One region of the Streptomyces sp. NPDC037273 genome, then DNA from elsewhere that is predicted to be linked to it. Evidence: riboswitches for the same ligand, from Rfam matches in the RefSeq annotation. Region 1 holds a riboswitch; each other region holds the start of a gene.
What was found. A riboswitch is a leader RNA that binds a small molecule or an ion and turns the genes downstream of it on or off. The one in region 1 is predicted to bind cyclic di-AMP.

Region 1 (2,188 bases):
GGATGTGACCTACGCGACCGTAAGGAGGGGTTGACGGCGGGTGACATATGCCACCGATAAAGATTCTCCCAAGCCGGAATACGCCGACGGCCCGGCACAGGTGTGCCGGGCCGTCGGAGGCTGTCCGCCGAGCGGGTGCCCGGGTCAGACGGAGACGCCGTGCTGGCGGAGGTAGCCCAGCGGGTCGATGTCGGAGCCGTAGTTCGGCGAGGTGCGGATCTCGAAGTGCAGGTGCGGGCCGGTGGAGTTGCCGGTCGAGCCGGAGAGGCCGATCTGCTGGCCGCCGCTGACGCTCTGGCCGGCCGAGACGGAGAGGGAGGAGAGGTGCGCGTACTGCGAGTAGTTGCCGTCCGCGTGCTGGATGACGACCTCGTTGCCGTAGGCGCCGCTCCAGCCGGCGGAGACGACCGTGCCGGCGCCGACGGCGCGGACGGTGGTGCCGGAGGAGGCGATGAAGTCGACACCGGTGTGGTAGCCGGAGGACCACATGGAGCCGGAGGCGCGGTACGGGGTGGAGAAGCCGCCGCCGGCGACGGGAGCGACCCAGCCGGAGGAGGAGGTGGAGCCCGAGGACTGCGAGGACTGCGAGGCCGAGGTTTCCGTGGTGGCGGCGGCCGGGGCGGAGGAGCGCTCGCTGCCGCGGGAGGCGCGGGAGGTGTCGCCGTTCTTGCCGGAGTCCTGCTTCGCGGAGCTCTTCGTGCTCTTCGGCGCGGCGGCCTTGGGCGCGGTGCTCTTCGGGGCGGCGGGCGCGGAGCTCTTGGCGCCGAGGGTGAGCTTCATGCCGGGCAGGATCAGCGAGGGGTTCTCGCCGACGACCTGGCGGTTGTCGGCGTACAGCTTCTGCCAGCCGCCGGCGAGGTGGTGGTCGGCGGCGATCTTCGACAGGTAGTCGCCGGGGACGACGGAGTACGTCTTCGGGGCGGCCTTGGCGGCGGCGGGCGCGGCCTGGACGGCGGCGGGGGCCTTCACCTGGGCGGCGGCGGTGACGGCCTGGCCCGGGACGGCGGCCGGAGCGGACTGCTCGGCGGCGTGGGCCCCGGTCGCGCCCAGGAGCGGGAGGGCGACGACGGCGCCACCGGTGCCGGCGACGACGAATCCACGCGTGATGGGGTTGATCCTGGGACGGCGGTGCTTACCCTTCGCGGGCATGGCGAATTCCTCTCCGGCGCCTGCGAGGTGAGCTGTCGGGTTCGGACTGGAGATGCCCGGCCGCGTTCTCACGCGACTTCACCCCGAGCCGTCCTGCATCGCGGGACCGGCGTACTTCCTGGGTCCCCCGCTCCTGCCACGCATGGGATGAGTGCGGATTCCGGGCGGTGGCAGGATTCGGCGGTCCGTCCGGATTGATCGCGACGCTAGACGAGGGGGGTCGGCGTAAACAAGCCACGGATTTTCCGGACTCCCTGACGGGGCGATATCAGGGCGGAATTCCGGTCACCCTCCGTTGATGACGGTCCCTCGGTCTCCTTTTCCCGGAGGGTATTTGGAAAAGACGATCAGGCACGGTCCGTCACGTTTATGACGCTGCTCACGCGCCGCTTGCCATCTCCCCTTCAACCGGGGCGGGTTATGCCGAACGTCTCAATACGGACAGATCACCCATTCCTGTGCGAGGAGGTGCGTGCGGGGCCCCCTACCCGAGATGATTGGCACAGGAACCGATCAACAGAACAGGAGCAGCCGTGACGCAGCAGCTGCCGCAGGTGCCGCCCATCGAAGCGAACGAACCCGAGCTGGCCGAGGTCCGCAACTTCCGGGACGTGGGGGGCCTGCCGACGACGGACGGCCGCGCCGTCCGCGCCGGCCGGCTCTTCCGCAGCGGTCACCTCGCCCACGCGACCGAGAGCGACGCCGCCTTCCTGGCCACGCTGGGCCTGCACACGGTCTTCGACTTCCGCAACGAGGCGGACCGGAAGGTCGAGGGCGCGGACGTCGAGCTGCCCGGCGTACGGAACGTGAACATACCGCTCAACGACCCGGCCGACGGCAAGGAGTTCTGGAAGCTGGTGCGTGACGGCGAGATCTCCCAGCTGCGGGAGATCCTCGGCGAGGGCAAGGCCGCCGACCGGATGTCCGATTCGTACCGGCGCATGATCGTCGAGCGCACCACGGAGCACAGCCGGATCCTGCACTCCATGGCGGAGGAGAGCGTCCCCGCCCTGATGCACTGCGCGGCCGGCAAGGACCG
Region 2 (2,188 bases), on a different contig from region 1:
GAGCGCAGATCCTCGCCCTGGCCGCGCCTGGCCCGCTCCTGCCCCAGCCTGACCAGGCCGCGCAGCACCTTGAGGTGGGCGTCGGTGCGCCGCTGCGCGGCCCGCGCGGCGCCCAGGGGTTCCAGCAGCGACCGCATGTCGAGGAGGTCGGCGGCCTCCTGCTCGGTGGGCTCGGCGACGTGCGCGCCCGCGTGCCGGCGGGTGACGACGAAGCCCTCGGACTCCAGGGTGCGCAGGGCTTCGCGGACCGGGACGCGGGAGACCCCGTACCGGCGTGCGAGCTGTTCCTCGGTCAGCCGGCCGCCCCGCTCGTAGACGCCGTTGACGATGTCGTCCCGGATCGCCGTGCATACCGAATGCGCGGGAATGCGCATGTCCGACCTCCGCCTTGGTCCGCGCGAGACAATTCGAGCGGCGCCTGTTCTGCGCCTGATCATCGACTCTATTGCAGCACGCCGGGATTTCCGATGCCCCGGGGGAATCCATGGCGGTATTCGACCGTGTGACGGCCGACGAAAAGCCCCGGCTCAGTACGAGCCGGGGCTTTTGCGACGCGGTGCGGAACCGGGCCGGACGGGGTCAGAGGTTGACGCCGCGGGCGCGGAGGTAGGCGATCGGGTTGATGTCGGAGCCGTACTCGGCGGTCGTGCGCGCCTCGAAGTGGAGGTGCGGACCGGTGGAGTTGCCGGTCGAGCCGGAGATGCCGATCTGCTGGCCGGGCTCGACGGTCTGGCCGACGTGGACGCCGATGGAGGAGAGGTGCCCGTACTGGGTGTACGTGCCGTCGTTCATCCGGATCACGATGTTGTTGCCGTACGCGCCGCCCCAGCCGGCCTCGACGACGGTGCCGGAGCCGACGGAGACGACCCGGCTGCCGTAGGCGGCGTGGAAGTCGACGCCGGAGTGGCTGCCGGAGGACCAGAGCGAGCCGCCGGTCTTGTAGCCGGTGGAGACGTACGAGCCGGCGACGGGGAGCTGGAAGGAAGCCAGACGGCGACGCTCGGCCTCGCGGGCGGCGCGCTCGCGCTCCTGGCGGATCTCCTTGGCGCGGGCCTCGGCCTTGCGCTTCGCCTCGGCCTTGGCCTTCGCGAGGGCGACGGCCTCGACGGCCTCCTGCTCCTGGGCGGCGGCCTGGGCGTTGATCCGGTCCACGAGGGAGGTCTCGGTGATCACCTGGGTGAGGCCGGTGTCCTCGGCGGAGCGGTTGTCCGTGTCGGCGGCGAGCGCCGGGGAGGCGAGGGTTCCGATGACCCCGGTGGTGGCGAGGGTCGCGACGCCGGCGATGCCCACGCTGCGGCGCGCCATCCGGCTCGGACCACGATGCTTCCCGGTGGCACGGGTGAACGCCATGTAGTGGCTGATCCTTTCCTTCCTTCTCGCCTACCGGGTTAGCTGACGGGTTCGGAGCAGGAAGGTCTCCTACGGACCCCTCCGTGCGGCACGAAGGCGTCCGATTCACCCCAGGGACTGATGTGGGTCCCCGGCTCCCCAGGCTCGCGCCTGACGGGGACTCGGCGATGACTGTCCGATGCCGCGGATGCGGCGGGTGCAACTGGCGAACAGCCGCACCGACGCTATGCGGATCGTCTTTCAATCACCAACCAGACACGCTTTTTGTAAGACATGCCACAGGGCAAATGATCATTCTTCTCATCAATACGGACATACGGGAGGACCCCGGCGAATCTGCTGCCGGGGCCCTCCCGTTGTCACGCCGGAGCCGGAATCAGCCCGTCACGACGGTCACTTCACCGATGCCGAGCGCCCGCACCGGCTCCGCGATCTGCGCCGCGTCGCCGACGAGCACGGTCACCAGCCGGTCCACCGGGAAGGCGCTGACCACGGCGGCGGTCGCCTCGACGGTGCCGGTCTCGGCCAGGCGCGCGTACAACTGGGCCTGGAAATCGTCCGGGAGGTGCTGCTCGACCTGGTCGGCGAGCGTCCCGGCGACGGAGGCCGCCGTCTCGTACTTGAGCGGTGCCACCCCCACCAGGTTCTGCACGGCCGTCTCGCGCTCCGCGTCCGTGAGGCCTTCGGCGGCGAGGGTGCGCAGCACCTTCCACAGGTCGTCGAGTGCCGGACCGGTGTTGGGTGTGTCGATGGAGCCGCTGATGGCCAGCATCGAGGCGCCGTTCCCCTCGGCGTCCGAGCGGAGCACCTGACCGAAGGCCCGCACGCCGTACGTGTA
Region 3 (2,188 bases), on a different contig from region 1:
AGCGCCGTCGTGTCGCGCGGAGGGCGGCCGGACCTCGCCGGGGACCGCCTGGCCGCGGTGCGGGCACCGACGCTGCTCGTGGTGGGCGGCGAGGACGCGCTGGTCCTGGACCTGAACCGGCGGGCCCGGTCACTGCTGCGCTGCGAGAGCCGGCTGTCCGTGGTGGAGGGCGCCACGCACCTGTTCGAGGAGCCGGGGGCCCTGGAGGAGGTGGCGGAGCTCGCCACCTCCTGGTTCACCGGGCACTTCGGGCGTCAGTAGGCGCCGTTGACGTTGTCGATGGAGCCGTAGCGGTCGGCCGCGTAGTTGCAGGCGGCGGTGATGTTGGCGACCGGGTCGAAGAGGTCCATGGACGTGCCGGGCACGTGGTACGCGAGGAAGGTCGGCTCGATGACCTGGAGCAGGCCCTTCGAGGGCGTACCGGCCGCGGCGTTGGAGTCCCACAGGTTGATGGCCTGGGGGTTGCCGGAGGACTCGCGCATCACGTTGCGGAGGATGCCGTCGTACGAGCCGGGGATGCCCCGCTGGGCCATGATGGCCAGCGATTCGCGGATCCAGCCGTCCAGGTTGTCGGCGTAGTTGGTGGCGGCCGCGGGGGCGGCCTGGGCCGGAGCCGCCTGGGCGGGGGCGGCGGCGGGCGCGGCCACCGGGGCGGCCTGGGCGGCCGACGCGCCGGTGGTGGCGGGGGCGGAGCGGCGCTCGGAGCGGCTCGCGCGGTCGGACTTGGTGGTCTTCTTCGCCGGGGCGGGAGCGGCCTTCGCGGAATCCCGACGAAGCGTCAGCTCAAGGCCCGGATGAATAAGTGACGGATTGTCACCCACGGCGCTCTTGTTGGCCCGGTAAAGAGCCTTCCAGCCGCCCTGAATTCCCTTCTTCTGGGCGATCAGGGAAAGGGAGTCGCCGCGGACGACGGTATAGCTGCGGGCGGCGGCCGGAGCGGCGGGAGCCTGGGCGAAGGCCGGGGCCGCGGCGGCGGGGGCGGCGACGGCGCGGGCCGTGAATTCCGGGGCTCCGGAGACGGGCGCGGCACCGGCCACGGCCGGGGTGATCAGCGGGAGGGCGAGGGCGACCCCGCCCGTGCCGACCAGCGCGAGGCCCTGGGAGACGGGGCGGCGTCGGGGGCGGCGGTGCTTACCGTGAGCAGGCATGACGGATTCCTCTCCGGCGCCTGCGGGGTGAGCTGTCGGGTTCGGACGGGAGGTGTCCGGCCGCGCGCACGCGGCTGCACCCCGAGCCGTTCCGGATATCCGGGCCGGCGTATTCGTGGGTCCCCCGCTCCTGCCGTCGGGTGAAAAGGGAGGTATTTCGAGCGGTGGCAGGATTCGGCGATCCGCTCGAATGGAGGTGACCGTAGGCCAGTAATGCGACGGATAACAAGGGGACGGAGTCCGGTGGTGCGGCGAATGGATCACCGAATTCGGCGAATTCAAGATCGACCCACTCCGGCGGCTCTCCAACTTCCTTGTGCCCCCTGGTCTGCGCAGAATTCGATCACCGCGTCGGATCCGGGAAAGTGAGTCGCATCACCAGGTGCCCAATGTCCGAATATGCACGGTAATTCTGTTAGTGGCGGAGTGGGTGGAAAAGGGCTCGATGGCGGGTGTGCACTCAAGGGCAAAAGTCGCAAACCCGACATTCATCCTGAAAGATGGAGCCACCCCGACCGAGGAGCCGCCGGATGACGCCCGTCATCTCCCTGCCCAGCCCCGACACCGTCGACCGCGAGGCCGCCGCGCTGTACGACAGCGCCACCTGGCAGCGGATCGTCATCGACCTGACCACCGAGGCGCCCCTCGCACCCCTTGCACCCCTCACACCTCTCACGCCGCTCGCGCCTCTCGCGCCCGAGGCTCCGGAGCCGCCCTCGGAGAGCTGGCGGGCGCTGCTCAGCGTGCCGGTGGAGCAGCTGGTGGCGGACGCGCTGCACGCGCTGCCGCCGCCCCTCCCGGTCGAGCGCCGTCTGCCGGGCCGCGTCGGAGCCGTACTGCCCGACCGGCTGCACGCCTGGCGCCGTATCGGACGCGCGGACCTCCGTCCCTCGGTCCACCTGGGCTACGCGCGCCTCGTGCTCACGGAATGGGGCTGGCAGAACACCCCGTACAAGCTGCGCGACGTGCGCGGGGCGCGGTGTGTCTGCGGTGCGCTGCTGGCGGCGCACCGGCTCGGGCACGGCAGCGCGGACACCATG
Region 4 (2,188 bases), on a different contig from region 1:
CGGAGCCAGGCCGCCGGGTCGATGCCGTCGCCGCCGGAGGTGTGGACCTCCATGTGGAGGTGGGCGCCGGTGACGTTGCCGGTGGCGCCGACGCGGCCGATGGTCTCGCCGGTGCCGACGGTCTGGCCTGCGGAGACCGTCATGGAGGAGAGGTGGCAGTACCAGACCTCGGTGCCGTCGGCGAGCTCCAGGACGATCCGGTAGCCGTAGGAGCCGGACCAGCCCGCGGACTTGACGGTGGCGCCGTGGACGGCCTTGAGCGGGGTGCCGGTGGGCGCGGCGAAGTCGAGGCCGGTGTGGTAGCCGGAGGACCACATCGAGCCGGACTGCATGTAGGTGGCGGTGAGGCTGTACGAGGAGAGGGGCAGCGAGTAGCTCGCGGCGAGCTTGGCGAGGCGCTCGGCCTCCGCCTTGGCCGCGGCTTCCGCTTCCGCCTTGGCCTTCGCTTCGGCCTCGGCCTTCGCCTTGGCGTCGGCGGCCGCCTTCTCCGCCGCCGCTTCCTTGGCCTTGGCCTCGGCGGCGGCCTTCTCGGCGGCGAGCTTCTCCGCGGCGGCCTTCTCGGCGGCGTCGGCGGAGGCCTGCTGCGACTCGGCCTGCTGGAGGATGCGGGCGCGCAGGGCCTCGCCCGCGTCGGCGGCGCCGGACGCGGTCCTGGTGGCGCTGTCGGCCTGCTCGTCGGCGCCGGTGGTGTAGGTGGCGGCGGTGAGCGGGTTGGGGTTGGCGCGGGCCGCGCTGACGGGCGCGCTGTCCTCGCCGGGGAGGAGGTCGCCGACGCCGGGGAGGTCGTGGGGGTCCGGGAGGTCCAGGTCGGGGAGCGATATCGCGACCGGGGGCTTCTCCTGCGCGGTGGCGAGGCCGCCCGCGCCGACGGCGGCGATCACGCCGACGCCGAGGACGGTGGAGGAACGGGCGAAGTTGGAGCGCTGCTTGACGACCCGGTGGCGGCCGCCGGAGCGGCTCTGCGCGCGGAGGGAGTCCTCGGTGGGATTCCACTCGGTGTCCGGGGCGGCGGGACCCGCACCACCACCGAAGGCATCGAAGGGGGCTTCGGGTGCGGGAGTGTTGGACGCCACGGAGGCGCGCTCCTTTCCTTCCTTCTCGCCTACCGGGTTAGCTGACGGGTTCGGAGCAGGAAGGTCTCCTACGGGCTCGACCGCACGGGTGCGTGGTCCGCACGGGTGCGAAGGGGCCCGATTCACCCCAAGTGGTGGTTCCCCGGTTCCTTTTCAGGATTCGGCGCGTGCGCACGGTGCCGCCTCTTGCGACGGGTGTGACGACCGCGCTGCGTTATCGAACGTTAATAGACAGGGGGTCCCGATTCCAAGCCGTTCCGCTTGATCGTTCATTGAATTGGGAGGTAATCGCCCGAGTTGACCCCCGTTCAGAACGGGATAAGGGAAACCTCGCGATCTGACGTTATGTCAATTGTTATCGCAGTGACACCCCTCGACTACACCTGGTGACCGGACCCGCCGGGCGGCACCACCGGCATCGTCCTGCGCCGCTCCGGCTGCCCCGCCGCCGGCCTGCTCACCGCGAGCAGCGCCATGTCGTCCGTCGACCCGCCGCCGGTGTGGAGCCGTACGTCGTCCACGAGCGCGTCGAGGAGTTCCTCGGGTCCCGGGAAGATCCGGCCGGCCAGTCGCTCGGCCGGATCGTAGAAGACGCCTTCGGCGTTCCGCGCCTCCGAGAGGCCGTCGGTGTAGAAGAGCAGGGTCGCGCCCGGCGGATAGGGCCGCGCCTCGGCCCGGTCAGGCCAGGCCGCGAGATCCCCCATGCCGAGCGGCAGCGCGGGCTCGGCCGGGTCCAGCAGGTCCAGGTGCCCGTCCGCGTACAGCAGCAGCGGCGGCGGGTGCCCGCGGTTCACCACCCGTACGAAACCGCTGAAGGTGCCGCTGCCGTCGGCGCGCGGAAGCTCGGCGAGGACGGCGGTGGTGAACCCCTCGAAGGCGTCGAGCCCGTGCCGCCGGGTGCCCTCCCTGGCCAGCGCCCGTTCGAGGCGCTCGGCCACGCCCTCCAGGGTCCGTTCCTGTTCGGCCGCCTCGCGGAAGGCCCCGATGACGACGGCAACGGCCTCCACCGCGTCCATCCCCTTGCCCCGTACGTCCCCGACGACGAGCCGCACCCCGTGCGGGGTGTCCTGGACGGCGAACAGGTCGCCGCCGATGAACGCGTCCGCCTGCGCCGC

Region 2: linked by a shared signal. The riboswitch ahead of ACZ7G1_RS37190 (M23 family metallopeptidase) and the one ahead of ACZ7G1_RS07755 (peptidoglycan DD-metalloendopeptidase family protein) in region 1 are both predicted to bind cyclic di-AMP.
Region 3: linked by a shared signal. The riboswitch ahead of ACZ7G1_RS15895 (LysM peptidoglycan-binding domain-containing protein) and the one ahead of ACZ7G1_RS07755 (peptidoglycan DD-metalloendopeptidase family protein) in region 1 are both predicted to bind cyclic di-AMP.
Region 4: linked by a shared signal. The riboswitch ahead of ACZ7G1_RS17545 (M23 family metallopeptidase) and the one ahead of ACZ7G1_RS07755 (peptidoglycan DD-metalloendopeptidase family protein) in region 1 are both predicted to bind cyclic di-AMP.

The regions. Positions count from the first base shown of each region.
Region 1 is NZ_JBVJVO010000002.1:561,063-563,250, forward strand. It holds gene ACZ7G1_RS07755 (peptidoglycan DD-metalloendopeptidase family protein) at 145-1,149, opposite strand; cyclic di-AMP (ydaO/yuaA leader) riboswitch at 1,154-1,326, opposite strand; gene ACZ7G1_RS07760 (tyrosine-protein phosphatase) at 1,683-2,188, shown strand, end outside.
Region 2 is NZ_JBVJVO010000025.1:44,932-47,119, forward strand. It holds gene ACZ7G1_RS37185 (GntR family transcriptional regulator) at 1-374, opposite strand, end outside; gene ACZ7G1_RS37190 (M23 family metallopeptidase) at 580-1,350, opposite strand; cyclic di-AMP (ydaO/yuaA leader) riboswitch at 1,363-1,527, opposite strand; gene ACZ7G1_RS37195 (M16 family metallopeptidase) at 1,727-2,188, opposite strand, start outside.
Region 3 is NZ_JBVJVO010000005.1:223,086-225,273, reverse strand. It holds gene ACZ7G1_RS15900 (phosphoribosyltransferase family protein) at 1-261, shown strand, start outside; gene ACZ7G1_RS15895 (LysM peptidoglycan-binding domain-containing protein) at 255-1,148, opposite strand; cyclic di-AMP (ydaO/yuaA leader) riboswitch at 1,153-1,335, opposite strand; gene ACZ7G1_RS15890 (DUF6197 family protein) at 1,679-2,188, shown strand, end outside.
Region 4 is NZ_JBVJVO010000006.1:21,863-24,050, forward strand. It holds gene ACZ7G1_RS17545 (M23 family metallopeptidase) at 1-1,073, opposite strand, end outside; cyclic di-AMP (ydaO/yuaA leader) riboswitch at 1,085-1,249, opposite strand; gene ACZ7G1_RS17550 (PP2C family protein-serine/threonine phosphatase) at 1,451-2,188, opposite strand, start outside.